DNA from 3 places in the Pseudomonas sp. MM211 genome. Region 2 is predicted to be linked to each of the others. Evidence: riboswitches for the same ligand, from Rfam matches in the RefSeq annotation. Region 2 holds a riboswitch; each other region holds the start of a gene.
What was found. A riboswitch is a leader RNA that binds a small molecule or an ion and turns the genes downstream of it on or off. The one in region 2 is predicted to bind cobalamin.
Positions count from the first base shown of each region.

Region 1: another riboswitch for cobalamin. It lies ahead of cobG (precorrin-3B synthase); the one in region 2 lies ahead of K5Q02_RS13155 (TonB-dependent receptor).
Region 3: another riboswitch for cobalamin. It lies ahead of K5Q02_RS15800 (ABC transporter substrate-binding protein); the one in region 2 lies ahead of K5Q02_RS13155 (TonB-dependent receptor).

Region 1 covers NZ_CP081942.1:929,175-938,568, forward strand. The annotation lists gene cbiE (precorrin-6y C5,15-methyltransferase (decarboxylating) subunit CbiE) at 1-557, opposite strand, end outside; cobalamin riboswitch at 830-1,167, shown strand; gene cobG (precorrin-3B synthase) at 1,264-2,619, shown strand; gene K5Q02_RS04160 (precorrin-8X methylmutase) at 2,616-3,248, shown strand; gene K5Q02_RS04165 (precorrin-2 C(20)-methyltransferase) at 3,257-4,009, shown strand; gene cobJ (precorrin-3B C(17)-methyltransferase) at 4,178-5,842, shown strand; gene K5Q02_RS04175 (hypothetical protein) at 5,958-6,479, shown strand; partial or broken gene K5Q02_RS04180 (Ldh family oxidoreductase) at 6,472-7,478, opposite strand; gene K5Q02_RS04185 (sigma-70 family RNA polymerase sigma factor) at 7,734-8,270, shown strand; gene K5Q02_RS04190 (FecR domain-containing protein) at 8,263-9,231, shown strand; gene K5Q02_RS04195 (TonB-dependent siderophore receptor) at 9,311-9,394, shown strand, end outside.
Region 2 covers NZ_CP081942.1:2,873,249-2,882,642, reverse strand. The annotation lists gene K5Q02_RS13160 (ABC transporter ATP-binding protein) at 1-375, opposite strand, end outside; gene K5Q02_RS13155 (TonB-dependent receptor) at 426-2,561, opposite strand; cobalamin riboswitch at 2,672-2,890, opposite strand; gene K5Q02_RS13150 (LacI family DNA-binding transcriptional regulator) at 3,006-4,049, shown strand; gene K5Q02_RS13145 (L-talarate/galactarate dehydratase) at 4,370-5,530, shown strand; gene K5Q02_RS13140 (methyl-accepting chemotaxis protein) at 5,897-7,696, shown strand; gene K5Q02_RS24590 (hypothetical protein) at 7,811-7,966, shown strand; gene K5Q02_RS13130 (TetR/AcrR family transcriptional regulator) at 8,202-8,771, opposite strand; gene K5Q02_RS13125 (alkene reductase) at 8,927-9,394, shown strand, end outside.
Region 3 covers NZ_CP081942.1:3,436,563-3,445,956, reverse strand. The annotation lists gene K5Q02_RS15820 (MFS transporter) at 12-1,223, opposite strand; gene K5Q02_RS15815 (pseudoazurin) at 1,231-1,665, opposite strand; gene K5Q02_RS15810 (ABC transporter ATP-binding protein) at 1,679-2,446, opposite strand; gene K5Q02_RS15805 (FecCD family ABC transporter permease) at 2,443-3,477, opposite strand; gene K5Q02_RS15800 (ABC transporter substrate-binding protein) at 3,474-4,490, opposite strand; cobalamin riboswitch at 4,665-4,860, opposite strand; gene K5Q02_RS15795 (type B 50S ribosomal protein L31) at 5,141-5,401, shown strand; gene ykgO (type B 50S ribosomal protein L36) at 5,398-5,553, shown strand; gene K5Q02_RS15785 (DUF971 domain-containing protein) at 5,902-6,195, opposite strand; gene K5Q02_RS15780 (HEAT repeat domain-containing protein) at 6,192-7,172, opposite strand; gene K5Q02_RS15775 (ABC transporter ATP-binding protein) at 7,169-8,023, opposite strand; gene K5Q02_RS15770 (ABC transporter permease) at 8,023-8,802, opposite strand; gene K5Q02_RS15765 (ABC transporter substrate-binding protein) at 8,856-9,394, opposite strand, start outside.

The sequences.
Region 1 (9,394 bases), 1.9 Mb from region 2:
AGGCCATCGATACGCCGCTCGCGCTCACCGCCTAGGTGTTCGAATACGCTCAACCGACTGGGGCCGAAACCACGCTCGCGCAGCAATGCGGCAATGGCCGCCGGGCTCTCGCCATCGTTGCTCAGCACCAGCAGGCGTACGCCGGGATGAACCTGCGCATTGAGCGCTGCCAACGGGCGGCCGACCAGCGAGACCAGGGCTGTGCTCTGCAGTGGCCAGCCAAGGCGAGCCGCCGCCAGCGAGCAGGAGGAAGGCGCCGGCAGAATATGCAGCTCATCGCTCGGCAGCTCGCGGGCCAGGCTGGCGCCAACGCCGAAGAACATCGGGTCACCGCTGGCCAGCACGCAAACCGGCGTGCCGCGGCGCTCCAGCACCGGCGCCAGGGAAAACGGCTTCGGCCAGTGCAGGCGCGTGGCGCGGATGCAGTGCGGCAACAGTGCCAGTTGGCGCTCGCTACCGAACACCTGCTCGGCGGCCAGCAACGCATGCCGCGCCGCCTTGCCGAGGCCTGCATAGCCGTCTTCACCAATGCCCACGACGGTCAGCCAGGGTGTCATGCGTCTTTCCTCAATTGTCAGAACTACCCGTACTCATTAGCCATGAAGGCACCAGCGTGCTTTCTGTAGGGTGGATCGGGACGCGCAGTCAACGCTCTTGTCCACCTTTGCAACGCTGGGGCGGTGGACGGATCGGGCCGCGTAGGCAAGCGTCGTTCACCCTACGTCTACGGGGCAAAAATAGCCTTTGCATTCTCATGCCAAAACGAAAGTGATCTTCGCTCTGCTTCGTATCCGACGACGCGGCTTTTCATCCGGGCGGGCAAAGCGGGCATAATAGCGCCTCTGTCGGTGTCCGTCGGCTACGTGGTACGTAGGCGCGGGCCTAAGAGGGAACACGATATAAAACGTGTTCAATATCTAGCGAGCTAGAGCCATGCAAGGCAGAAAGGGGCGAGAAAGCGGAGTTTACGACTGTAAATGAGCATTTCGAGTCGCTTTCTAACGCAGCAGGGCCGACGCGCAGCAGATATTGAGCAGGTTTTCAGCCGTGGCTGCCCCCGCAACTGTAGCAGCGAGCGCATGTGCCAATCGCCACTGGGAAACCGGGAAGGCCGGTCACGCGCCATGACCTGCGAGCCAGGAGACCTGCCGACGGATTCAGTCGCATGTGCCCACACCGGGCGGGGTGTTCCGGTGATAGAAGCTCGTCCTTCTCTGGCCTATCCTCGAACGGATGCCCATGTGACCCGACCCCGGTGATCCGTTGAAACAGGCTTTTTGCATTCCATCCCCTGCTGTTCGCCCCTCGGCCTGTCCGGGGTTGCTGCGTATCGTGCAGGCGAAGGATGGCGGCATCTGCCGGATCAAGCTGGCCTGCGGGCGCCTCGATGCCACCGGAGCCGAGCGCATAGCCCAGGCCGCACAACGCCATGCAGGCGGCGTGATCGAAGCCACCAACCGCGCCAACCTGCAGATTCGCGGCATCCACGCCGGCAGTGAAGACGCATTGATCGGCGAGCTGCTGGCCGCCGGCCTCGGCCCGCGCTCACCCGCTGCCGACGATGTGCGCAACCTGATGGTCAGCCCTGCGGCTGGCCTCGACCCGGCGGCGCTGGTCGACGTGTCGCCACTGGCCGCACGCCTGCTGACGACCCTGGAGAACACTCCGCGCCTGCACGCGCTGTCGGCCAAGTTCGCCCTGCTGCTCGATGGCGGCGAACGCCTGGCCATGCTCGAACACCCTCACGATATCTGGCTCAGCGCCCTGCCGCTGGAGGGCCACATCGGCTATGCGTTCGGTCTCGCCGGTTGCCCGCCACAAGCGCCTGGCGATGTGCCCGCGCTGGCCGTGGTGCCCGAGGCCCATGCCGATGAGCTGCTGCTGGCGCTGCTCGACCTGTTTCTTGAACTGGCCACGCCCGAGCAGACACGCATGCGCCACCTGCTGGTCAGCCACCCGGCCGCCGAGCTGCTGCAGCGCCTGAAGGAGCGCCTGGGTGACGTGCTGCTGGGCGCGGATGACTGGCGACGCAGCCCGGCGGAGTCCCAGGCCCATATCGGTATCGGCGGCCAGCGCCAGCCTGGCCGCGTGTATGTCGGCGGCGTCCCTCCATTGGGCCGCCTCGACGCCGAACAGCTGCTTGGGCTCGCCGCTCTGGCTAGGCGTCTGGGCGATGGCAGCCTGCGCATGACGCCCTGGCAGAGCGTGTTGCTGCCCAATGTTACCGAGGCCGATGCACAGGCAGCCCTCCAGGCGCTGGAGGGGCTCGGCCTGTTGGTCGACGCCGATGCGCCGCTGACACGGGTGATCGCCTGTACCGGCTCGAGCGGTTGTGCCAAAGGCCTGGCCGATACCAAGGCCGATGCCCGCCGCCTGGCCGAGATGCTGAAGACCCGCAGCCGGCTGGCGGGTATTCATCTCAGCGGCTGCAGCCGCTCCTGCGCCGCCGCTCACCCTGCGCCGGTGACCCTGCTGGCGGTAGCCGAGGGCCGCTACGACCTGTTCGCCCGCCAGGCGGACAGCACGAATTTCGGCGAGCCACTGGCCCGCCACCTGACACTCGACGAAGCCAGCGAGCTGCTGGCCTCGCTTCCCGATACCTGGAGTTTCACCCGATGACCGATTACATCCGCGATGGTCAGGAGATCTATCGCCATTCCTTCTCCATCATCCGCGCCGAGGCCGACCTGAGCGCTATTCCGGCGGATCTCGAGAAGCTCGCGGTGCGGGTCATCCACGCTTGCGGCATGGTCGATGTGGTGCAGGATCTGCGCTTTTCCGCGGGTGCCGGTGCAGCCGGTCGCCAGGCCCTGGCCAATGGCGCGGCGATTCTCTGCGATGCGCGCATGGTCGCCGAAGGGGTGACCCGTGCGCGCCTGCAAGCGGCCAACCCGGTACTCTGCACCCTCAACGATGCCGGCGTGCCTGAGCTGGCCAAGAAGCTGGGCAACACCCGTTCGGCGGTGGCGCTGGAGCACTGGCGCGAGCATCTCGAAGGCTCGGTGGTGGTGATCGGCAACGCACCTACCGCGCTGTTCTATCTGCTCGACATGCTGGCTGCGGGCGCGCCCAAGCCAGCGCTGATTCTCGGCTTCCCGGTGGGCTTCGTAGGCGCGGCGGAATCCAAGGATCTGCTCGCCAGCACCTTTGCCGAGCATGGCGTGCCCTACGTGATCGTCCAGGGCCGTCGGGGCGGTAGCGCCATGGCCGCCGCCGCGGTCAACGCCCTGGCCACGGAGGTCGAGTAATGAACGGTATGGACCGCCCCGGCAAAGGCCGCCTGCTGGGCCTGGGCGTAGGCCCGGGCGACCCCGAGCTGATCACCCTGAAGGCCCTGCGCCTGCTCAAGTCGTCACCCGTGGTCGGCTACTTCGTGGCCAAGGCCAAGGCCAATGTCGGCCAGGGCGGCAACGCCTTCGGCATCATCGAAGGCCACCTGGACGACAGCCAGCAGCGCCTGCCACTGGTGTATCCGGTAACCACCGAAAAACTCGAACCGCCGCTGACTTACGAAGGCGTGATCAGCGACTTCTACGACACCTGTGCAGTGCAGATCGCCGAGCATCTGGACGCTGGTCGCGACGTGGCGGTGATTTGCGAAGGCGACCCGTTTTTCTACGGCTCCTACATGTACCTGCATGACCGCCTGGCCGAGCGCTACGAGGCCCAGGTGATCCCCGGCGTGTGCTCGATGCTCGGCAGCGCGGCGGTGCTCGGCGTGCCGCTGGTGTACCGCAATCAGAGCTTGTCGGTGCTCTCCGGCGTGCTGCCCGAAGACGAGCTGCGCGAGCGCCTGCGTGATGCCGAAGCCGCCGTGGTGATGAAGCTGGGTCGCAACTTCGAGAAAGTCCGCCGCGTGCTGCAGGACCTTGGTTTGCACGACCGTGCTCACTACGTGGAACGGGCGACCATGGCCAACCAGCGCATCGTGCCGCTGGATGAAGTCGAACCGATGGCCTCGCCGTATTTTTCAATGATCGTGGTGCCCGGTGAGAAGTGGCGCGGTTGAACCGAAACAGCTGTCTCGCAGTAAGCACCTTTTCCGTAGGAGCCAGCTTGCTGGCGATATCGATGGCCAAATCGATAGTTGTGTTGCGGGTCGGATCGCTTCGCCGGCAAGCCAGCTCCTACATGACTCCAGCGAACTCGCCTGCCTGTTCCTGACAGTGGATAAACCATGATCTCTTCACCCGCCATCGTCATCCTCGGCACCTCTGCGCTGGCCACTGCACGGCGCATCCAAGCACTTTATCCACAGGCCGTTATCCATGGCTTGCGTGAGCGGGTAGACGCCGACCAGGCCTACGACGACTTCGGCGACACCCTGCGCAACCTGTACCGCAGCGGCACGCCGATCATCGCCTTGTGCGCCGCTGGTATCGTCATTCGCAGCCTGGCGCCGCTGCTCGCCAGCAAAGGTGCCGAGCCACCGGTGCTGGCCGTGGCCGAAGACGCTAGCGCCGTGGTGCCGCTACTTGGCGGCCTGGGTGGCGTCAACCGCATGGCCAGGGAGATCGCCGCGACGCTGGAAACCAGCGCGGCCATCACCACCAGTGGCGAACTGCGCTTCGGCACCTGCCTGCTCGACCCGCCGAGCGGTTATGCCCTGGCCGACCTGGAGCAGGGCAAGCGCTTCGTCTCCGACCTGCTCGGCGGCGAAAGCCTGCGCATCGATGGCACCGCGCCGTGGCTGAACGAAGCCAGCCTGCCACTGGCCGAGGATGCCGGCCGTACCGTGCGGATCACCACCGAACAGCGCCCTGCGCAGGCTGACGAACTGCTGATCCATCCACGCACGCTGCTCGTTCTGGTCGACCAGGCAGATGACCTTGCCGCGCCCATCCGCCAGGCATTCGAAGACTCGCGCCTAGCGCCGAAATCCCTGGCCGCCCTGCTAGCCCCCCAGGCGCTGATGGGTGACAAGCGCCTGACCCAGGTCGCCAGCGACCTCGCCGTACCGCTGCGCTTCGTCCGCGCTGACGATGGACTGCCACCTCGGGTGCATCACAGCGAAAACCTGCAGTTGCTGCAGGCCGACTCGCCTGAAGCGGCGCAAGGCATTGGCCGCCCCCGCGGTCGCCTGAGCGTGATCGGCCTGGGCCCCGGCGCCGCCGAGCACATGACCCCCGCGGTACGCCGCGCGCTGGACGAAGCCGAAGACCTGCTCGGCTACGAAACCTACGTGAAAATGGCCGAGCCGCTGCGCCCGGAACAGGTGCGCCACTGCAGCGACAACCGTGAAGAGCTGCAACGCGCCCGCCATGCCTTCGAACTGGCCGCCAGTGGCCGCCGCGTGGTGGTGATTTCCTCCGGCGACCCCGGCGTATTCGCCATGGCAGCGGCGGTGCTGGAGGCTTTGGAAGAAGCGGGCGCACCGGTCGACTGGAACAGCGTCGAGCTGGAAATTCTGCCCGGTGTCTCCGCTGCCCTGGCCACTGCCGCCAAGGCCGGCGCGCCGCTGGGCCACGACTTCTGCCTGATCTCCCTGTCGGACAACCTCAAGCCCTGGGCAGTGATCGAAACCCGCCTCGACCATGCTGGCGCAGCGGATCTGGCGATGGCCTTCTACAACCCGATCTCCAAAGCCCGCCCCTGGCAGCTCGGCCGCGCCCTGGAAATCGTCCGCCAGCACCGCACGCCCGACACGGTGGTCGTGCTCGGCCGCGACATCGGCCGCCCCGCCGAAGCCCTGCGTGTACTCGGCCTTGGTGAACTGACGCCAGAGATGGTCGACATGCGCACCCTGGTGATCATCGGCTCCAGCCAGACCCGCCGCTTCCCCCGAGGCGATGGCGGTGAGTGGGTGTACACGCCGCGCAGTTATCCACAGCTGCAGCCGTAGCAACGCGCGGGGTTTACACCAGCTTTACATCGGCCTGACGTCACCTTGCACAGGCCTCCCGATAATCGATCCTGCCCAACCATCTGGTCGGGCTGTCGATTCTCTGGAGCCCATGATGAAAGCAAGTCTCCCCCGTACCGCCGTTGCCGCACTGTTGCTGGCGACGCTTTCCCTGAACGCGGTGGCTGGCCCCGGCGGGCCGGGTAGTGGCCCAGGGGGCCCAGGCGGATATCACGGGCATGGCGGCCCTGGGCCAGGCTGGGGCGGCCCGGGCCCGCGGCATGGTCATGGCCTGCCGGACTACGCCCGTGAGCTGTGGATCGGCAGCGCGCTGTACTTCGTCGCCGCCGGCAGCTACTACATGTGGAACGCCGACCGCAGGCAATACATCGTGGTCGAGGCGCCGCCGGTAGCCGTGGCGGCCCCTGCGGCCAATTACAACGTGATCGCCTATCCAGCCCGCGGCCAGAACGCGGACTTGCAGGCCCGCGACCGCTACGAGTGTCACAGCTGGGCAGTCAGCCAGAGCGGTTTCGATCCGGCTACCGCCATCAGTGCACCCGCCCCCAGCGCCACCGACTACTACCGGCGCGCCCTGGGTGCCTGCCTGAGTGGGCGTGGCTACAGCATCAATTGAGCAGCGCCTTGAGGTCGTCGTAAAGCGCCTGGGGAATCTGTACGCCGTCGGTAAGGCTGCGGGCGCGGGCATCGTAGCGACGCTGCGAAGGCAGCCGCGCGCCCTGCCCTTCGATGCCCTCGAACAGCGCCTCGGCCCTTGCCAGGTGCTGATCGGCGGCCGCGCCGAGAAAGCGCTGTGGATCGAGGGCGATGATCAGCTCGCCGTGATACGGCGATGATTTGCTGCCCGCGTCATAGGCCAGGGACTCGGCGCTGGTCAGGTCACCGATCAGCGGCCCGGCGATCAGCTCCACCATGGCGGCCAGCGCCGAGCCCTTGTGCCCGCCAAAGGTCAGCATGGCACCGTTCATGACCGCCTCGGCGTCGGTGCTCGACTGGCCGTCGGCATCGATGCCCCAGCCCTCCGGGATGGCCTTGCCGGCACGACGGTGCAGCTCGATATCGCCGCGGGCGATGGCGCTGGTGGCGAAATCGAAGATGAACGGGTGCTTGCCGGCGCGCGGCCAGCCAAAGGCGATAGGATTGGTGCCGAAGATCGGCTTGCTGCCACCGGCCGGAGCGACCCAGGCATGGGGCTGGGGTTACAGGCCAGGGCTACCAGCCCGGCCTCGGTGAGCGCTTCGATCTCCACCCACAATGCGGAGAAATGCACACAGCGGTTGATCGCCAGCGCGGCGATGCCGTTGGCCCTGGTTTTCTCCTCGAGCACTGGCAACCCGGCCTGGAAGGCCAGTTGCGAGAAGCCGCCGCGGGCATCCACGCGGACGATCGATGGCGCCTGGTCGATCACCTCGGGCTCGGCATCGGCCACCACCTTGCCGGCCTTGAGCGAGCTGACGCAGCCCAGCACACGGTACAAACCATGGGAGGCGCAGCCGTCGCGCTCGCCCGCCAGCACGGTGGCGGTCACGGCACGCGCCTGGGCCTCGCTGAACCCGTTATGGCGCATGATCGAAAGCGCCAGCTCTTCGGCTTCGGCCAGGGTCAGTCGAATCATCTTCAGCTCCTTGTTTGCGGCGACCGCAGGGCCATATTGACGTTATACAGTGAGACCTGAAGCAGCCGCTGGCTTGATGCCTTTGCTCCCGGCACATGACGAATTCAGCATAGCCCGATCAACACTGACATCGCCCGTAGCCTGGTGTTGAGCGCGGCGATACCCAGGAGGCAGTCCAGCCACGCCTTTGTTTGCACGAGCCCAGGGTTACACTGATAGAATGCGACGAATTCTCATTCCCACCGATCCTATCCCGTGCATTCGACCTCATCGGCACCCCACCAGCATCAGGCCATCGATCAGCTCTACAGCCACCACCACAGCTGGCTGCAGGGGTGGCTGCGCAAGCGCCTGGGCAATGCCGCCGATGCGGCGGATCTGGCCCAGGATACCTTCGTGCGCCTGCTCAGCAGTGCGCCTGGCGAGCCGCTGAACCTCACGACGCCACGGGCCTATCTGGCCACCATCGCCAACCGTCTGACCATCAACCTCTACCGCCGCCGCTCGCTGGAGCACGCCTACCTGGCCGCGCTGGCGGAAATACCGGAAGAGTTGGCGCCATCGCTGGAACATCAGGCCCTGGTGCTCGAAGCCCTCGACGAGGTCGACCGGGTACTCGCCGTGCTGCCAGCCAAGGCCCGACAAGCGTTCCTGATGGCGCAGCTGGAAGGTTATACACAGGAAGAGATCGCCAGCCGGCTCGGCATCAGCGTGCGCTCGGTTCAGCGCCATCTGGCACGAGCCTTCGAGGAGTGCATCGTGCTCGCCAGCCTGGGCACCCAGCATGAGTGAGTCGCCCATCGACCGGCGTGTCGCCCGTGAGGCGGCCGGCTGGTTCGTGCGCCTGCAGAACAGTGGCGCCAGCGCCGCCGAGCATGCTGCCTGCGCCGAGTGGCGGGCACGGAGCGTCGATCACGAACGAGCCTGGCAACTGGCCGAGCGTTTCAGCGGTCGCGCCCAGCAGCTTGCCGGAGGCGCCGCAAGAGCGGCACTGGAGCACCCGCGTAGCCTGGAGCGGCGACAGGTGCTCAAGACCCTTGCCCTGCTGATCGCCGCCGCCCCGCTCGGCCTCGCCGCACACCACGGCCTGCCGTGGCGCGAATGGCAGGCGGACGAGCGCACCGCTACCGGTGAGCAGCGCACCCTGCGCCTGCCGGACGGCGGCCAGCTTCGCCTGAACACCGGTAGCGCGGTCGATATCGCCTATGACGACAGCGTGCGGCGCGTACGCCTGATCGCCGGTGAGATGCTCGTCGAGGTGCCGCGCGAGCATGCCAGGCGGCCGTTCATCGTGGATACCGCCGAAGCGGAAATCGCCCTGCTCGGCAGCCGCTTTCTGGTGCGCCAATACCCGCAAAGCACCTACCTCGCCGCGCTGGAGGGCGCTGTCGAAGTGCGTCCGCGGCTCTCACGAGGCGATGACGGCCTGCTGCGTCTGGCGGCCGGCCAGCAGACCTACGTCAACGCCCACACAGCAGAGCCCTCAGTGACACTGGCACAGCATCGTCTCGACTGGCTCAGTGGCGTGCTGCGCGCGGAAAAGATGCGCCTCGATGACTTCATCAGCGAGCTGGATCGTTATCGATCCGGCCTGCTGCGCTGCGATCCGGCGGTGGCCGGGCTGCTGATCTCCGGCGCCTTCCAGCTGCGCGACACCGACCAGATTCTCCGCGCCCTGAGCCAGACATTGCCAGTGAGCGTCCAGTACCGCACGGCCTATTGGGTGACCGTCACGGCGCGTACAAGCGCGTAAGAAGAATCATTGTCGTGTTTTATGAATGCTGCGTGTCCCTCCCGTAACCACATCATTCTCACAGGGCGGGGACGGAAACATGGCGACGACGCAGGGCATGCAACCACTGGCACGGGCGGTACACGCTGCCGCACTGGGTCTGATCATCGCAGGCGGCAGCCTG
Region 2 (9,394 bases):
GACCAGCGTGGCGTCCTCGGCGCTGTCGCCAGCGAACAGGCCCTGGTGCGGCGTGCGTCCCATGGCGACCACATCGGCGACGCTGAGGCCGAACTCCTGGGGAAACTCCTGCAGCACCACGGCGATGCGTTGCGCACTCCAGCGCGGGGTCTGCCGCCAGAGGTTCTCGCCGTCGAGATGCAGGCTGCCGCTCGCCGGCTCGCTGGAGCGGTAGGCGCAGCGCAACAGGCTGGTCTTGCCACTGCCGTTGGGGCCGATGAGGCCGACGAACTCGCCCTCGCCAATATGCAGATCGATATCCTGCAACAGCCAGCGTGGCGCACTGCGCCGACTCTCGACGGCCCATGACAGCTTTTCGATGCTTAGCCTCGACATGCCCGACTCCTGCTTGTGGCGCACCGGCAAGCTACCCGGTGCGCCGGTGTTTAGAAGCTGTAGTCAGCCGTGACAAAGAACGAGCGCGGCTCGCCCAGGTACCATTGTTCGCCGTCACTGCTACTGGTGGTGGCGTACTGGCGGTCGAACAGGTTGTTCAACTCCAACCCCAGACGCACCTCCGGCAACACCTGCCAGGCGACGTTGGCGTCTACCACGGTATAAGCAGGAACCTCTACGGTATTGGCCGTATTGGCGTAGCGCGTGTCGACATAGCGGGCACCGATACCGGCCTCCACCTGCTCGTTCAACGCCTTGCTCAACCAGAGGTTGGCGGTACGGCGTGGCACATCGGTCGGGCGATTGCCACTGCGATCACCACCGGCTTCGATGAAGTCGTCGTACTCGGCACGCACCAGTGCGGCGTTGGCAGAGACCTGCCACCCGTGACCCAGTGCCAGCTCCAGCGTGGCTTCCAGCCCATCGGAAGATTGCTGGCCGATCTGCTCGGTAGGTGCCGCTGGCGTGGCACGGCTGAGCAGTTTCTCCTTGACGATGTGATAGGCCGCCAGCGTCCACTCGCCACGCCCCTCCCAGAATGCGTGCTTGAGGCCGAACTCGGTCTGGCGCGCTTCGCTCAGGTCGAACTGCTGCTGGGTCGGGCTCAGCGTGAGCAGATTGCTCACACCCTCGGTGCTGGTGGCGTACTGCCCGTAGAGCGACAGTTCCGGGGTCAGCTCGAAGACCAGCCCGGCGCGCCAGTTATCACCGCTCAAGCTGCGATCGACACGCGCACCATCGTCCAACGCGGTGCGATCGATATGCACCTGATCACGGCGCACACCGGTGACCAGAGAAAGGCGCTCGGTGAGCTGGGTACGGTTCTCGGCGAACAGCGAGAACTGCCTGGCCTGGTTGAGCTCGCGCGGGCGGTAGCGATCATCACTCAGATACGAGCCGCCGTAGGACTGTGCCAGCGGCACGACATCACCAAGGCTGTTGTCGAAATCGTGGTGGCGGGCGAAGCGGATGCGGTTGTAATCGACACCGACGACGGTGCGGCTGTCGAGCCCGAACAGTGGATGGTCGAGGGTGAAGCTCTGACGATCACCCACCTGTTCCTGAGTGTGCTTGATGCGCCAAAAGTCACCACGCTCGACCAGATCCCCCGGCTGCCAGCGATAGGCCTCGGCGTTGCGCCAGTAGCGCTGGGTCTTGATGTAGTAGAGCTGGTTGCTGGCACTGAGGGTGTCGCTGATCTGCCAGTCGGTGACCAGACGGGTGATCTGGTCGTGGTACTGAATATCGGCGTCAGCGACGTTGTAGTTGCGCTCACGCAGGCTCTCGCGAAAACGGCCATCGACCAGCGGCGTGCCCAGGTAGCGCATCGGCTGCTGATCGGCATGATCGTGGGACAGGGTGAAGCTCAGGTCGTCACTGGCATCCCAGCGCAACGCCGCGCTGAGCGCCAGGCTCTCGGAATCGCCACGGTCGACCCAGCCGTTGCTGGCCTGCTGGTTGAGGGTGAAACGGTAACTCAAGGCGTCGTTCAGCGAGCCACCGCTGTCCAGCGCAGCCTGGCGACGATCATCGCTGCCATACCCCAAGCGCAGTTGATTGCGGACCTCACCAGCAAAGGGCTTCTTCGGGATGACGTTGATCACCGCACCGGTCGCGCCCTCGCCATAGAGCACCGAAGCCGGGCCACGCAGCACGTCGAGACGCTCTACCGACCAGGTATCCACCGGGAAGGTCACGGTGCCGGCGCCGATGTACTGGCGGGTACCGTCATACAGCTGCATGGTCGAGGCATGCCCGGAAAAGCCGCGCGCCGACAGCGCGGTGCCACCATTGCCTGGGGTACCAATGGTGGTGATACCCGGTGTGCGGGTCACGGCATCCTGCACGGTGAGGTTATTGCGGCCGCGCACTTGCGCACCGCTGAGGCTGCTGGTGCTCGCTGGCGTTTTCAGCGGGGTGAGCCCCAGGCGCGAACCGGAAGTGGTAGGCGTATGCAGATCAGGCGGCGACGATTCATCGGCAGTGCCGGTGATCGCCGTCGAGGGCAAGGCCATCGGCTCGTCTGGTTCTGCAGCCTGAGCCGGCAAGGCGAGAAGCGCACAGGGCAACAGCCCAACGCGCAGGGATTTGCCCGACAGGGCATCGAACAGGGAATATCGGGACATGTCGTTCCACTCGAAACAGGAATGAATGAATCCCGGAGGGAACAACGCATAGGGAATCGCAGGCGCACGAAGCCCACGGAAACCGGCCTGCGCCCGCCCACCGCGGGTTTGCCAAACAGAAGTTTCGGGCCGGTCTCCGGGCTCACGAGGGTCATGAAGCATTCACCTTCCCATGCCGTGGCACAGTGGTTAATCGAATGCTTCGCTCGCATACCGTTGCGGGGGCAGCGCCGGACTGATCATTTTGGAGGTGACCTCTCAATGACGAACCGGCTTCCCGTTTCACCCCATGCACGGCGGCATGGGACACCTGAAACTGGCGCGCATCTGACCATCGAAGCGTCGAGCCGTCAATCATCGCCATGCAGCTGCCTCGATCCATACAGCATGGCATCGCCTGCTGGGATAACATCGCCCGACCCCGGATTGGCCAGGAAACACAGGATGCAGCGAGACGATGATCGAGCGCCCGCCAGGCGCTCCTCTACCGCCCCAGGCAAGCCGCCGACGCTGGCGGACGTGGCCAAGGTCGCCGGAGTTTCGCCGATCACCGTGTCGCGCACCCTCAACCAGCCGGAGATCGTCCGCCCGGAACTACGCGAAAAGGTCTTTCGTGCCGTGCACAAGACCGGCTACGTGCCAGCCATGCTCACCGGCGTGGCCGAGCAGCGCAGCCGGCTGATTTCCCTGCTGGTGCCGACGGTTGCCAATTCGATCTTCTCGGACACGGTGCAGGCGCTGATCGACACCCTCACCGAAGCCGGCCACGAGACGCTGATCGGCCTGACCAATTACAGCGCCGAGCGCGAAGAACAGCTGCTCGACGCCATCCTGCGGCGGCGCCCCGATGGCATCGTGCTGACCGGCACCCTGCACACCAAGGCCAGCCGCACGCGCCTGTCGCGCTCGGGCATTCCGATCGTCGAGTCCTGGGATCTCGCGCCGCGGCCGCTGGACATGCTGGTGGGGTTTTCCCACGAGGCGGTCGGGGTGGCCACCGCGCTCTACCTGATGGGCAAGGGCTACCGCCGTTTCGCCGTGGTGACGCTGGATGACCCGCGCGGCCACCGCCGCTGCGAGAGTCTGATCCGCGAACTGGCAAGCCAGGGGATTGCCCAGGTGCCTCGCGTGGTACTGCCGCCGCCGGCGACGGTAAACCTTGGCCGCGAGGGCCTGCAGCGCCTGCTGGCAGGCGGCGAACGCCCCGATGTGGTGGTATGCAGTTCCGACACCCTGGCCCACGGCATTCTCGAGGAAGCCACCGAGCTGGGCATTCGCGTGCCGCAGGATCTGGCCGTGATGGGCTTTGGTGATCTGAGCAGCGCCGCTCACCTGCACCCCGCCCTCTCCACCGTGCGCATCAACGGCGCGGACATCGGCGTGCAGGCCGCCCGTGCGCTGGTGCAACGCCTCGATCACCCCCATGAAGAGCCGGTGAAAGTACGCATCGATACCGGCTTTAGCATTGTTGAACGGCAAAGTGCGTGAGAGTCGACTCACATATCCAGCACCTACTTCATTCGGCTTTGGCTGTTTAGGGGCGGAAGCGGACATAGAGCGCTGCTGCTTTTGTGGGAGAGGCTTTAGCCGCGAGCTCTTTGTTTGCCTTGATAAAAAGCTCGCGGCTAAAGCGGATCGCCGCCCGGCCCCTCCTACAAGTTACGCGACCGGCCGCTTCCGCCTCGAAGCAGCCCTGAAGCTCTGCCCATTCCCTTGAATGATTACCTAATCAGCTTAACGTCCGGATTCACGTCAGTGATTTGAACCACCTGGCGGCACCAACAAAAACGTCAAGCGAGGTAATCAACGTGAGCGAACAACCCCTTTCCCAAGGCTGTGCAGACCAGGATCAGATCGCCTGGATTCGTATCGCCTCGGTGTTCCTGCCCCTGGCCAACCCGATCAGCGATGCCAAGGTGCTCACCGGACGGCAGAAGCCGATGACCGAAATCGCCATGCTGTTCGTGGAGATCGAAAGCAAGGACGGCCATCGCGGCCTTGGCTTCAGTTATTCGAAACGCGCGGGCGGCCCCGGCCAGTTCGCCCATGCCAAAGAAATCGCCCCGGCACTGCTCGGCGAGAACCCCAGCGATATCCAGAAGCTGTGGGCCAAGCTGTGCTGGGCCGGCGCCTCGGTCGGTCGCAGCGGCCTGTCGACCCAGGCCATCGGGGCCTTCGACGTCGCCCTGTGGGACATGAAGGCCAAGCGCGCCGGCCTGTCCCTGGCACGCCTGCTGGGCGCTCAGCGCGACTCGGTGCGCTGCTACAACACCTCGGGCGGCTTCCTGCACACGCCGCTCGATCAGTTGATGAAGAACACGGATCTGTCCCGTGAAAAAGGTATCGGCGGCATCAAGCTCAAGGTCGGCCAACCCAACTCGGCTATCGACATCGAACGCGTCAGCACCGTACGCCGCCACCTGGGCGACGACTTCCCGCTGATGGTCGACGCCAACCAGCAATGGGATCGCCCGACCGCCCAGCGCATGTGCCGCAAGTTCGAAGAATACAACCTGGTGTGGATCGAAGAACCGCTGGACTGCTATGACGCCGAAGGTCACGCAGCCCTGGCGGCAGCCTTCGATACGCCGATCGCCACCGGGGAAATGCTCACCAGCGTTGCCGAGCACGCCGAGTTCATCAAGACCCGTGGCGCCGACTACCTGATGCCGGATGCGCCTCGCGTTGGCGGTATCAGTCCGTTCCTGAAAATCGCCTCGATGGCCGAACAGGCGGGCTTGATGCTGGCCCCGCATTTCGCCATGGAACTGCACGTGCACCTTGCCGCGACGTACCCCACCGAGCCCTGGGTCGAGCACTTCGAGTGGCTGGAGCCGCTGTTCAACGAGCGCCTGGAAACCCGTGACGGGCGCATGCTGGTACCGACGCGACCGGGTCTCGGTCTGTCCCTCAGCGACCGTGTTGCAGGTTGGACCGCCCAGGAAGTGGAGATCGGCCTGCGCGGCTAACCCACCCGGCGACGTCACAGCCATGCAGGGTGGATCGGGCCGCGCAGGCAAGCGTCCTCCACCCTGCTCGATGCAATCGGCAATGCCGCCAGCGGATCGGTGACGCGACACTGGCACCAAGGCAGCGAATGCAACTCACGACGATACCGGTCCTGGCGCCGGTATCGGTCGTCAATAACCTTACTTTCCTAATGATGGCGCTTTAATTGCGTGAATCGACGCACTAAACTGCGCGTCGTTCGCGCGGACAACTACCTTGGATAAAGCGCGTAACGTCGCCGAAAGCTGCGCTGGCCATTAAAGCTTCTGCACTGCTGGTCGAATAAATAGAAACCCACGGATGTTTTCTTTGCCAGGAGCTGCGGCATGCAGTCGTTGAAGTCGCTTTACGATTCAATCGAGATGCACTTTTTCGATACCCTGACCAAGAAGTTATCCAGCCTTTTCCTGCTGGTGGTGGTCAGTGGTCTGCTGTTCTGGGTCGCTACCAGCCTGCGTGCCGACATCCTCCAGCAACTGCAAGCCGCGCAGATCGATGCCGCCCTGCTGAGCCGCATCGAAGCCAAGCTCGACACCCTCGGCAACGCGCTGCTGCTCAGTGCGCTGTTCACCCTGGGCATGGTCAGCTTCATGGTCTGGTACTTCCGCCATCTGATCGTGCGGCCGGTCGATAACATGACCCGCGCCCTGGAAGAAATCGCCAACGGCGAAGGCGACCTGTCCCGCGATCTGCCGCTGCTGACCCACGACGAAATCCGCACCCTGGCCAGCACCTGCAACCGCTTCCTGGCCAAGCAACGCGAGATCATCAGTAATGTGCAGGCACTCACCGTGCAGATCGCCGTGGAGTCCGCCCGCTCGCTGAAGAACATCAGCGACTCCAGCGAAAGTGCCACCCACCAGGCACGCTTCGCCAATGAAGTGATGAGCGAAAGCAACAGCGCCGTTGGCCGCATCGCAGAAGTGTCGCAGCAGACTCAGGCGATCTCCGGCACCACCGCACAGAACCTCAGCATGGCGCGCGACTCCTACGCCGAACTGTTGGAAGTGACCGGCAATATCGGCGCCATCTCCAATAGCCTCAACGAGTTTGGCGTGCTGGTGTCCGCACTCAACGAGCGCTCCTCGAACATCAAGTCGGTGGTCGGGCTGATCCAGCAGATATCCTCGCAGACCAACCTGCTGGCTCTCAACGCGGCCATCGAAGCCGCCCGCGCCGGCGAAAGCGGCCGTGGCTTCGCCGTGGTCGCCGACGAAGTACGCACCCTGGCGCAGAACGTCAGCCGCGCTACTGGCGACATCTCGCAGAACATCGACGCCATGCTCAAGGAAGTGGGCTCGACTCACGAGCAGACCGCACTGATCAGCACCAGCGCGCGGGAAACCCAAGTGGTGGTCGAACGCGCCACTGGCCATTTCGAAAGCATGATCGTCGACTTCGAATCCACCAACGGCAAGCTCGCGGAAATCGCCGAGCACATCCAGCAGGTGGCCGATGCCAACACCGGCATCAACGAGCGGGTCACGCAGATCCACGCCGACAGCCAGGCCATCGACGAGCGCATGCAGCGCTCCGCCACCGCCACCCGCGATCTCTCTGGCGTAGCCGAAAAAGTGCAGACGCTGCTCGGCCGCTTCGTGCTCGGCCAAGGCGAACTGGATGCCGCCATCACCCGCGCCAGCCAGTGCCGCGACATCCTGCAGGTTCGCCTGGCCGCGTTGCAGCGCGAGGGCGTGAACTTGTTCGACCAGAACTACCGGCTGATTCCCAACACCGATCCCAAGCAGTACATGACCGGCTACACCGAGCGCTTCGCGCAGATCTGCCAGGAAGAGATCGACAAGCTGACCAAGGGCACGTCGGGCGGCATCGTCACCTTTATCGTCGACAACAAAGGCTACTGCCCGGTGAACAACAGCTGGGTGTCGAAAGCGCCCACCGGCAATCGCGCCGTCGACCTGCCGGTGTGCCGCAACAAGCGCATGTTCTCCGACCCGGTCGGCCTGCGCGCAGCAACCAACACCCAACGCTTCCTGCTGCAGACCTACCTGCGCGACACCGGCGAGATCATGACCGAGATCGACGTACCGTTCATTTTCGACGGTCGCCACTGGGGCAACATGCGCATGGGCTTCGACGCCTCACGGCTGCTCGCCAAACCCTGAAGGTTAATGGTGCGCAACAAAGGTTGCTGCCGGGATCAGCCGTGCGGGGGCGATCCCTACAGTAGGGATCGGTGCCGGAAACGAGGGCGCTGCCCAGTGCTGGTGTGGTAGGACATGACCGGGCTGCGCAACGGCCGCACGCCGCGCCTCGTCAAACAATACGCGGACATGCATGGGTTACTGCGGCGAGCGGCCAAGAACTTTGCCGATGAGGCGAAAACCCGCGTTTTCCCTGGCCCTGAGCATGCCTTTGACGATCAAAAGCGCTGAATACCAGCGCCACCTCCGACCTAGCCCCCTCTCCCACACAACCAGCACTGATAAGGCCTGAAGAACAGGCGACATCTGCCTGGCCTGCAGCGTCAATGATGAGCCCAAGGTGGGGGAGACACTAAAGCCTGCCGCCTTCCCAGAGAAGGCCGTTGAAGGGATCTGCAAGCAGCAGACCTGCTCGCGCGACTACAGCCGAACACCACGCACTCAAACCCCGCTCAAGCAGGTTTGATTACTCACTCGTCGCCGGCGGTGCCAATGTGGCGAGTATCCGGGCGCGGCATACATCTAGAATTTCCTGGGCCAGCGGGCTGTCGTCTGGGCAGGCTCGCGACAACACAATGGCGCCAACCGCATGAGCAATCGTGTTGATGCTTTTGGCTCGTGCTTCGGCTGCCGAGCCTCCATCAAGCTCGGTCGCGGCCAGCTGACGCTCGATACCGGCAGCAAATGTCTCGCGGACAAAGTCCGGCTGACGAGACGCATCGCCACAGAGCGCGGCCATGGTGCAGCCCTCGCCCGGCTCATCGCGATGGCTGCGAGACAGGTATTGCCCCACGAACTCGGATAAATCGGCACCAGCCGTTTGTGCTGCCGATTGCTCAAGCCCATAAACCGCCGCTTCAGCCATCAGATCCGCTTTCGAACCGAAGTGCTTGTAGAAGCCGCCATGGGTAAAGCCCGCAGCAGCCATCAGGTCGGCAATGCCGATCCCATCGTAACCACGCTCACGAAACAGCCTGGATGCCGTCTCGACGATGTGCGCACGGTTTGCTTGCACCTGGGCTTTGCTGACTTTCACGTGTTTGGCCTCGCTTGTATGGCGGCAATCTAGAGCGCGATCTTACATTGATGTCGATCTAAATCAAAATTCTTGACACTTATGATTACAAACATAATCATTAAAGCCACTTCACTGAAGCCCACCCGGCTCCCCACATCACGTAGAGGCATGGCATGACCGACAAGACGATCTTCGACCCCTTCACCCTTGGTGCACTGACGCTCAACAATCGCATTGTCATGGCCCCATTGACCCGCAACCGGGCGGGCGATGGCCTGGTACCCACTGACCTGACTGCCACCTACTATGCCCAGCGCGCCTCGGCGGGCCTGATCATCACGGAAGCCACTCAGGTCTCCCCGCAAGCTCAGGGTTATCAAAACACCCCCGGTCTCTATACCCCTGAACAGATCGATGCCTGGCGCAAGGTGACCGATGCGGTGCATGCCAAAGGCGGCCGCATCTTCGTTCAGTTGTGGCACGTGGGCCGGGTATCGCACGTTGACCTTCAGCCAGGGGGCAAAGCGCCGGTCGCGCCTTCGGCAATCCGCGCTGAAACCAAGACCTTCGTTAACAACGGTTTTCACGACGTGTCCGAACCGCGTGCACTAGAGCTGGAGGAGCTGCCAGGCATCATCGAG
Region 3 (9,394 bases), 560 kb from region 2:
CAGCCTGTTCATCAGGGCTCTTTGAGTGAACTCATATGCCGGGCCAGGCCGAAAGCCGCAGCCAGGCCGATACAGACCAGCGCCCACCAGAGTACCTGCGGCGGCGCCTGGTCAGCGGGCAGCAGCCGGCCGATCAGCACATTGCCGAACAACGCTGCCAGCCCGCCCACACCGGCGAAGAAGCCGTAATAAGCGGCAAGTTGCCCGCGCCGGGCGTAATGAGGCACATGGGCCGACAGCAGCGGCAGCACCAGCAGGCTGCCGAGGCTAAGCAAAGCGGCCATCAGCAGAACCGCCCAATACGGGGTCAACAGACTGGCGAAAGGTTCGGCCAGCAGCGCGTAGCTAACCGCCATCAACGCCAGACCGAGGCCCATGCCCTGTCCCTCGCTGAGCCAACGCTGGCGTAGCGCGCTGAGGGGCATCTGCAGCAGCACGCCGACCAGCGCGGTGATCACGAATACCCGCGTGATCCACGCCTGGCCGCCGCCGTGGGCGTGGCTGTAGGCCGGGATCGCCAGATAAAGTGGATGGAACAGCAGCGGATAGGCTGCCGCCAACACGGCGAAGCGCAGGAATGGCCACTGCTGCAGCATGTCCAGGCACTGGCGCAGCATGGTCACCGGCTCGTCACCGGACACCAGCTCCTTGCTCGGCAGGAAGCGCCACTGCACCAGGGTCATGAGCAGAAACAGCCCGGCTGCCACGCTGCCGGATACCGCGAAATCGATGCCGATCAGCAGCAGACCTGCCAGCGGCCCGAGCAGCATGCCCGCGGTGCTGGCCATGTTCTGCAGGGCGAATGCGCGCTTGCGCTGCTGCATGTCCTGGCACTCGTCGGCCAGGTAGGCCTGGGCACAAGGCGTGAACAGCGCACCGGCGAAACCGCTAACGCAGGCGGCCAGCAGCAGAACCGCCAGGCTTTCCGAGAAGCCGAGCACGGCAAACCCCACGCAGCGCACCAGGCAACCGATGAGAATGGCGCGACGGTAGCCGATGCGGTCACCCAGCAAGCCACCGAACAGGAACAACCCCTGCTGGCTGAACACGCGGATGCCGAGCACCAGGCCGACCGCCCAACCCGCCAGCCCCAGGCTCTCGCTGAGGTGCCCGGCCAGATACGGCACCAGCATGTAAAAGCCGAAGTTGAACGCCAGGCTGTTGAGCACCAGCACCCGGGCGGCGGGTGACAGGCTGGCGAAGGTATCCAGCACTCGGCTCATGGCTGGCTCATTTACTCGCGCGCTGGACGATCTGCTCCAGCCGCTGCTTGGCCCGCGCCGGCAGTTGTGCGGGAATCTGCGCCTCGCTGACAGGCTGATCACCAACCTGAATGAGCATCACCATGCCCATCGCCAGGTGCGGAATGCACTGGATGCCATAGAGCCCTGCTTCACTGAAGGTCACCTCGACCTCTTCGTTGATCTTGCCCTTGAACGACTCGGCCCCCTCCGGCAGGAAGCCGGGGATGCTGGCAGCGTTGTGGGTCGGGTGCGTGGCGATGAACTTCACGCTGTCACCTGGGGCGATGGCCAGGAAATCCGGTTCATAGACCATCGAACCGGACTCCCCACGGTTGAGCATTTTCACTTCGTGGGTTTCGGCCAATGCCGGAGCTGCGAATACAAGCGTAGCGAGCAAAGCGAAGAACGGCGAAAAACGCATAAAAAGACTCGTTTCAGATAGGTTGAAAGCGCAGCACCCGGGCACCGTCTTCGGGGTCGAGCAGGTAGCGGGCGCGTACGCCGAAGGTGTCGCGCAAACGGTCGGTGGTCAGCACCTCGGCCGGTACGCCGAGCGCCACCAGTCGACCGCGCTCCATTACGCCGAGGCGGTCGCATTCCAGTGCCTGATTAAGGTCGTGCAAGGCGATCAGCGTGGTCACCGGCAGCGTGCGCACCAGATTGAGGATCGACAGCTGGTGCTGGATATCCAGATGGTTGGTGGGCTCGTCGAGCAGCAGGATCTGCGGTTTCTGCGCCAGCGCCCGGGCGATGTGCACGCGCTGCCGTTCACCACCCGACAGGGTGCTCCAGGCTCGCTCCGGCATTTCCGCCATGTCCACATCGGCCAGTGCCTGAGCGACGATCTTCTCGTCCTCCGCCGACCAGGGCTGCAGCGCCGACAGCCAGGGCGTACGGCCCAGCTCGACGGCATCGCGCACCGTCACCGCATCACCGGTGTCGGCCTGCTGCTCGACGAACGCCAGCTGGCGGGCGACATCGCGGCGACTCAGGCTACCCAGCAGCTTGCCTTGCAGGTGCACCTTGCCACTGCCTGGCGTACGGATGCCGGACAGCAGCTTGAGCAAGGTCGACTTGCCCGAACCATTGGGGCCGATCAGGCCGAGCGTCTCGCCCTGGCGCAATTGCAGGTCGACGCCGGCGACGATCGCCCTTCCCTTCACCGACCAGCCCAGGTCGCTGCACTGCAGCACCGTACTCACCGCACCCGCCTCCCACGTACCAGAATCACCGCGAAGGCCGGCGCGCCGATCAACGCGGTGACCACGCCAATCGGCAGTACCTGCCCCTTGATCACCGTACGCGACAGCACGTCGGCGGCGATCAGGAACACCGCGCCGGTCAGGGCTGCGACCGGCACCAGCCGGCCATGCCGCACGCCGACCAGCAGCCGTGCCGCGTGAGGAATCACCAGGCCGACGAAACCGATGGAGCCGACGATCGACACCATCACCGCCGTGACCAGCGCCGCGCAGGCGATCAGCGTGGCCTGCACCCGGCGCACCGGCACGCCCAGTGACGCCGCCGATTCGGCACCGAAGGTGAAGGCATCCAGCGCGCGGGTGTGCCAGGCCACCAGCAGCACCCCGGCCAGCGCCACGGGCACGGCCAGGGCGACATCGTGCCAGTTGACGCCGCTGAGGTTGCCGAGCAGCCAAAACATAATGCCTCGGGCCTGCTCGGCGCTGGCCGATTTGGTGATCAGGAACGAGGTGAGCGCGTTGAACAACTGGGAGCCGGCGATGCCAGCGAGAATGATCTGCCCGGTGCCATTCAGCGCGCCGCCGCCCGCTGCCCGCGCCAGCAATGCGACCAGGCTGAAGGCGGCGATGGCGCCAATGAAGGCGCCCATCGAAAGCGACAGCATGCCCGCGCCGAGCCCCAGCAGCGCCACCGAAACCGCACCGGTGGAGGCACCGGCGGAAATCCCCAGCAAATAAGGATCGGCCAGTGGATTGCGCAGCAGCGCCTGCAGCACCACCCCACACACCGACAGCCCGGCGCCGCAACAGGCGGCGACCAGGGCGCGGGTCAGGCGGTAGTTCCAGACGATTCCCTCGTCGATCGGGTCGAGCACGAAGCCCGCCCCGAACAGCTTGTTGGCCAGCACCTGAAAGACCACCGACAGCGGGATGCGGGTTTCACCCAGCGCCACACCTACGACTACCGCCACGGCCAGCAACAGCAGGCAGACGATGGTCAGCAGGAACAACCGGGAGCCGCGAGTAATCATTTCTGCAGATCGAACCCGTCAACGGCCTTGGCCAGGGTTTCGATGCCGGTGACCATGCGCAGCGAAGCCTGCATGCCATCAGCATCGAGAATCACGATGCGACCGTTCTTCACCGCATCCATGTGTTTGGCGACTGGATCATTACGCAGGAATTCGAGCTTCTTCTCCACATCGTCAGCCGGGAAGCGGCGGCGATCCATGCGCGCGAGCACCAGCACGGTCGGGTTGGCCTTGGCCAGGGTTTCCCAGCCGACCGTCGGCCACTCTTCGCTGGACTCGACCACGTTGCGCAGGCCCAGCGACTTCATCATGGTGTCGGCGACGCCTTTCTGGCCGGCCATGTAGGGATCGAGATCCAGATCGGCGCTGGAGAACCAGAACGCAGCGGAGATTTGCTTGGCCTGACGCTGCTCGGCGTTGGCGACCGCTTTGCCGAGCCTGTCCTGCAGACTGGCGACCAGCTTGTCGCCCTCAGCCTGCACATCGAAGATTTGCGCCAGTTGCTGCACGCTCTTGTACAGGCTGTCGATCTGGAAAGGCTGCAGGCGGGTACCGTCTGCACCGACCAGATTGTCCTTGCCCTCGCAGTCGGACGGCATGATGTAGGTGGGAATCTTCAGCTCGTGAAACTGCTCACGGGTGCCGACCACGCCCTGCTCGCCAACCATCCATTCGAACTGCACGGCCACCAGACCGGGGCGCTTGTTGATTACCGATTCGAAGCTCGGATCGTTATCGGCCAGCCGTTCGACCTTGGCGTTCTGTGCCTCGAACTCGGGCAGCACGTTGCTGAACCACAGCGAGGTGCCCACCAGGCGGTCGCCAAGCCCGAGGGAATAGAGAATTTCGGTACCGGCCTGGCCAATGGTTACGGCGCTCTTCGGCGCAGCGGCGAAGCTCAGCTCATGGCCGCAGTTCTCAAGGGTCAGGGGGTATTGAGTTGGGCTGGCGGCCAGCGCCATCGAAGACAGGCCAAGGGTGGCGGCCAGAACGGCAAAACGAGACACGGTCATGCGGGTGATCTCCCAATCAACAGATACGCATAAATGGCAGTGCGCAGGCTGGAGAACACATCACGCCAAGCGGCCATGGCCGCACCTGTCCCTGAGGAAGGTGATTACGGATGCCCCTCCCGGACACCCCGCCGGCTGGTTCGATTGCAGCGCCCGAGCAGGGCTGCACTGCAGCTGCTCAGACCTATGCCGGCAGGTCTCCTGACTGGTACGTCGTGGCAACGCTGCGGCCTTCCCGGATTCGAACCCAGTGACACGAATGCAACGATGCTCAGTACCTACAGTTGCGGGGGCAGTTCCGTTTGGCCAATAGAGGTGGCGACGGATTCCCTATTAATTCCTCGCGGAAACCGGCGGGCGGCATCTTAAACGATTAGGTCGCTCCCCTGCAGCGCTTCGCTGCAGTTTCTGCGCATTCATCCCAACAAGCCGGAAGCCAGTGCAGCACTTATACGGCTAATTTCGGCGACCATTATTGTTACAACATAACAATTTAGCAAGCCCAGCTCAGCACTCGTTTCAGCTTCTGATCTGGAAGATCCGAGGGCCGATCAAGGCCTGCGGGAAAAATCCAGATTCGGGCTTGAAATGAGAACCAAAATCAATAAGACTGGATATTGTTACCTTATAACGTATTTATTGGAACACTTATGAAACCTGGTATCCACCCTGAATATCGCCCCGTTCTATTCCACGACGTCTCGGCTGACGCCTACTGGCTGATCGGCTCCACGGTCAGCACCGACAAAACCCGCGAGCACAGCGACGGCAACACCTACCCCTACGTCACGCTCGATATCTCCAGCGCTTCGCACCCGATCTACACCGGCCAGCAGCGCCAGACTGCAAGCGAAGGCCGCGTGGCCGGCTTCAACAAGCGCTTCGCCGGTTTTGCAGGAGCCCGCTCATGAAAGTGCTCGCGTCGCTACGCACCGCCAAATTGCGCCACCGCGATTGTCAGATCGTCAAACGTCGTGGCCGCATCTACGTGATCTGCAAGACCGAGCCACGCTTCAAGTGCGTGCAAGGCCGGCCCAAACCGCAGCGCAAGAACAAGGGCTAAGTGCCTGTACCACCCTCTCGGCGCGGCGCAATGGCAGCCGTCTCTCCAGGCCCGCGGCGCGACAACCATTCGCCGCGGGGTAGCGGCTTGTATGTTCCAAGTTCCTACAAAAGCATGAAGATTCCGGCCTGTAGGAGCCCGCTTGCGGGCCATACGATGGTGGCCTTGCTGCTGAATCTGCGTTGGCCCGGTGATTCGCCCGCAAGCGGGCTCCTACAGTATTGGTGGTGTTTGCAAAATGGATGCTCGACCCCGTGAGGTGTGAGCGCCGCCCTCGGCGCGAATGCGATTGCGGTCATCCCGCGGCTGGCGCCGTGACGACCTGGCCATGCGATAAGCCCGGCCAACTCAACCTGCCACCTCCCCCAGCTCACGCAAATAGCTCCAGGGATAGATACCGCGGTCGTGGCCATCGTCGAACACCAGTTGCAGCCCATAGCCCTGAGGGTGGACTGCCGTGATGCGGACGCCAGCCGGTGCCAGGTCGATGTGCTGCGCCAGCCGGGCCGCCCGGCATTTCGAGCACGGGCACCCGGCGCGCAGGCGCCCGTGGGCAAGCACCTGTACCTGCCCTTGCCCCCACTCCACGGTCAATGTCGCTTGCGTGGCACTGTTACGTATTGCGACGGGTGCCTGGTTCATGGCTTTTGCAGGCGCAACTGGCCGATGGCGATACGCACCGCCTTGCGCACTTCCGGATCGCCATCGTGCTCGACAGCCAGCAATGCTGGCAGTGCCTGAGCGTCGCCCAGCTCGCCAAGCGCCAGCGCGGACTCCTTGCGCAGGTTGCTGATGGCGTGCCCGAGCAGTTCCACCAGCGCCTCACGGGCCGCGGCGAATCGCAGGCGGCCGAGCGAGCGCACGGCACGCAGTCGTACCTGCCAATAGCTGTCGCTCAGCGCCTCGAGCAGCGCAGGGCCGGCACCCGCCTGGCCAACTTTGCCAAGCGTGGTGGCTGCCTCTTCGCGCACCTGCCATTCGCGATCCTTGAGCGCCGTCTGCAAAGCCGGCAGCACGCTGTCGTCGCTGGCCAGACCCAGCGCACCGGTGGCGGCGCGGCGTACTTCGGTATCGGCATCGTCACTGGCCAGGCGCGCCAGTTGGGGCAGCGCATCGGCCTGTTTCAGCCAGCCGAGGATGCCTACCGCTTCACGGCGCACGAAGGCATCGCTGTCCAGCAGCGCGGCGATGGCAGTGGGTACGCTGTCGATCAGCCGCAACTCACGCAAAGCCCGCAAGGCACTGGCGCGGACGAACGGGTCGGCATGGGCAGCCCAGGGCAGCACCACGCGACCGGCATCGGCGGTTTTCAATTCACTGAGGCTCTGAGCTGCGGCGCCGCGCACGCGGGCGTCGGCATCGGTCAGCGCAGCGCACAGGGCATTTACCACCTCGGGCTCCTCCCAGGCCTCCAGCAGGCGAGCCGCCTCGGCGCGGACATCGGCGGATGCATCCCGGGTCAGTGCATGCGTCAGCCAGGGCAAGGCTTCTGGCTCTTCCAGATCGGCCAGCTCGATCAGGGCGATGCGGCGCACGCCAGCGTCCTCATCTTGCAGGCGTGGCAACAGGTCGAGAATGTCGGGGTTATCGGTGCTTATATAGGTACTCAGGTCGGTCATAGGGCAACTCGCAATGGCGGATGTTCGGTGGGCAGCCCGAGCGGCGTCAGGCGTGGCAGCTCGCGGCCTTCTTCATGGCGCAGCAGCTCCAGACAGTGGCGCTTGAGCTGCACGAATTCCGGGCTGGTCAACAGGCCCGCATGCCGCGGACGGCGGAAGTCCAGGCGCAGGTCTTCGATGAAACGTCCCGGCCGCGGACTCATCACCAGAATGCGATCGGCCAGGAACAGGGCTTCGTCGATATCGTGGGTGACGAACACCACGGTGGTGCGCACCCTGCCCCAGATATCCAGCAGCAACTCCTGCATCTTGCTGCGGGTCTGCGCGTCCAGCGCGCCGAAGGGTTCGTCCATCAGCAGCAGACGCGGCCGATTGATCAGCACACGGGCGATCTCGGCACGTTGTTGCATACCGCCGGAGAGCTGATTGGGCCAGCGCGAAGCGAAGTCCTGCAGGCCGACCAGGTTGAGAAATTCGCGTGCCCGCTGCTGCCGTTCAGCCTTGCCGATGCCCTGCATCTTCAGGCCGAAGGCGACGTTGTCGAGCACGCTGCGCCAAGGCAATAGGGTGTGATGCTGGAACACCATGCCGCGCTGCGGCGACGGGCCATCCACCACCTGGCCATCGACCCGCAAGCTACCGGCGCTGGGCGTCAGATGCCCGGCCAGGGCGCCGAGCAAGGTCGATTTGCCACAGCCGGAGGGACCAAGAATGCACACGAACTCGCCAGCGGCGATGGAGAAGTCCAGCGCCTGCACGGCTTCGAACGCCTGAGTGCCCTCGCCGAGGCGGATGGTCAGCTTCTCGATATCGATGCGTCCGGCCGACAGGCCGGTTTCATGAATGCTCATCAGCGACGTCCTCCGCTGCGATACCAGGGCGTCAGCAGGCTACCGAGGCGTTTGACCAGCAGGCTGCTGCCCATGCCGAGCAGGCCGATCAGCAGCATGCCGACGATGATGTCCGGGTAATTCTGGATGGTGTATGACTCCCAGGTGTAATAGCCGATGCCGAACTGCCCGGAGATCATTTCCGCAGTGACCAGGCAGAACCAGGAGGTACCCATGCCGATCGCCAGGCCGGTGACGATGCTCGGCGCAGCACCCGGGAGGATCACCTCGCGCAGGATCGCCAGGCGCCCTGCGCCAAGGCTGCGGGCCGACGCGATCAAGCGGGCATCGACGCCCTCCACCCCGTGCACGGTATTGAGCAGCACCGGAAACAGCGCGCCGGTGAAGGTGATGAAGATCATCGACAGTTCCGACGACGGAAACATCAGAATCGCTAGGGGAATCCAGGCCACGGCAGGAATCGGCCGCAGCACCTCCAGCGGCGGCAACAGGCTGTCCTCGGCCCAACGTGAGCGGCCGATGGCGATGCCCAGCGTGACGCCCAGCAGCGCTGCGATCAGATAACCGCTGAATACCCGCCCCAGGCTGGCACCGACGTGATCCCAGAGCCTGCTGGATTCGATCAGCGCGATGGCCGCATCGACCACCGACTCGGGCGTGGGCACATAGATGAAAGTGAGCAGGCCCAGATCCAGGCGCAAGCTGGTCGCCACCTGCCAGAACAGCAGGCAGAACGCCAACGACGCCAGGCGCAACGGCCAACGGTGTAGAGAAGTCATTATCAGGCTCCAGTAAGGTGCTGCGCCACACCAAGCGTGGCGCAGCGGGCCGATCAGCGTGCGGCTACCAGGCGCTGGTTGGCGCTGCCGAAGTCCAGCGCTTCACCACCGTGAGCCTTGGCATAGGCTTCGGCCTGGCCCTTGAGCAGGAAAGCGCTGAGCTCACCCTTGCCGTTACGCACGAACCAGGCCTGGTTGGCCAGCAGCTTGATGCCGCTGTCGCTGGCCTGGGCGTAGATGGCACGGATGTCCTTGCCCGCCTCCTCGAGCTGCGCTAGCGCCTTGAAGGCCGCTTCCGGTGAGGCGTAGTGACGTACCTTGCTTTCACCACGCACCCAGATCTGCGCCACGCGCTTGAAATCGGTGATCGGCTGGCCGGTCACTGCATCATTGGCTTTCAGCGGCAGTTGTGCGTAATTGGCCAGCGCCTGCGCGTAATCACCACCTTCGGCCTTGAAGGCAGCCTTGATGTACTGATCGTCGACGAATTGCTCGACGTTCAGACCGCGGTCGGTCTTCTTCAGCAACTTGAGGGTTTCGATGGAGGTGGTGACCGCCTGGCGGTACTCGGGCTTCCAGGTCAGGTCACGGG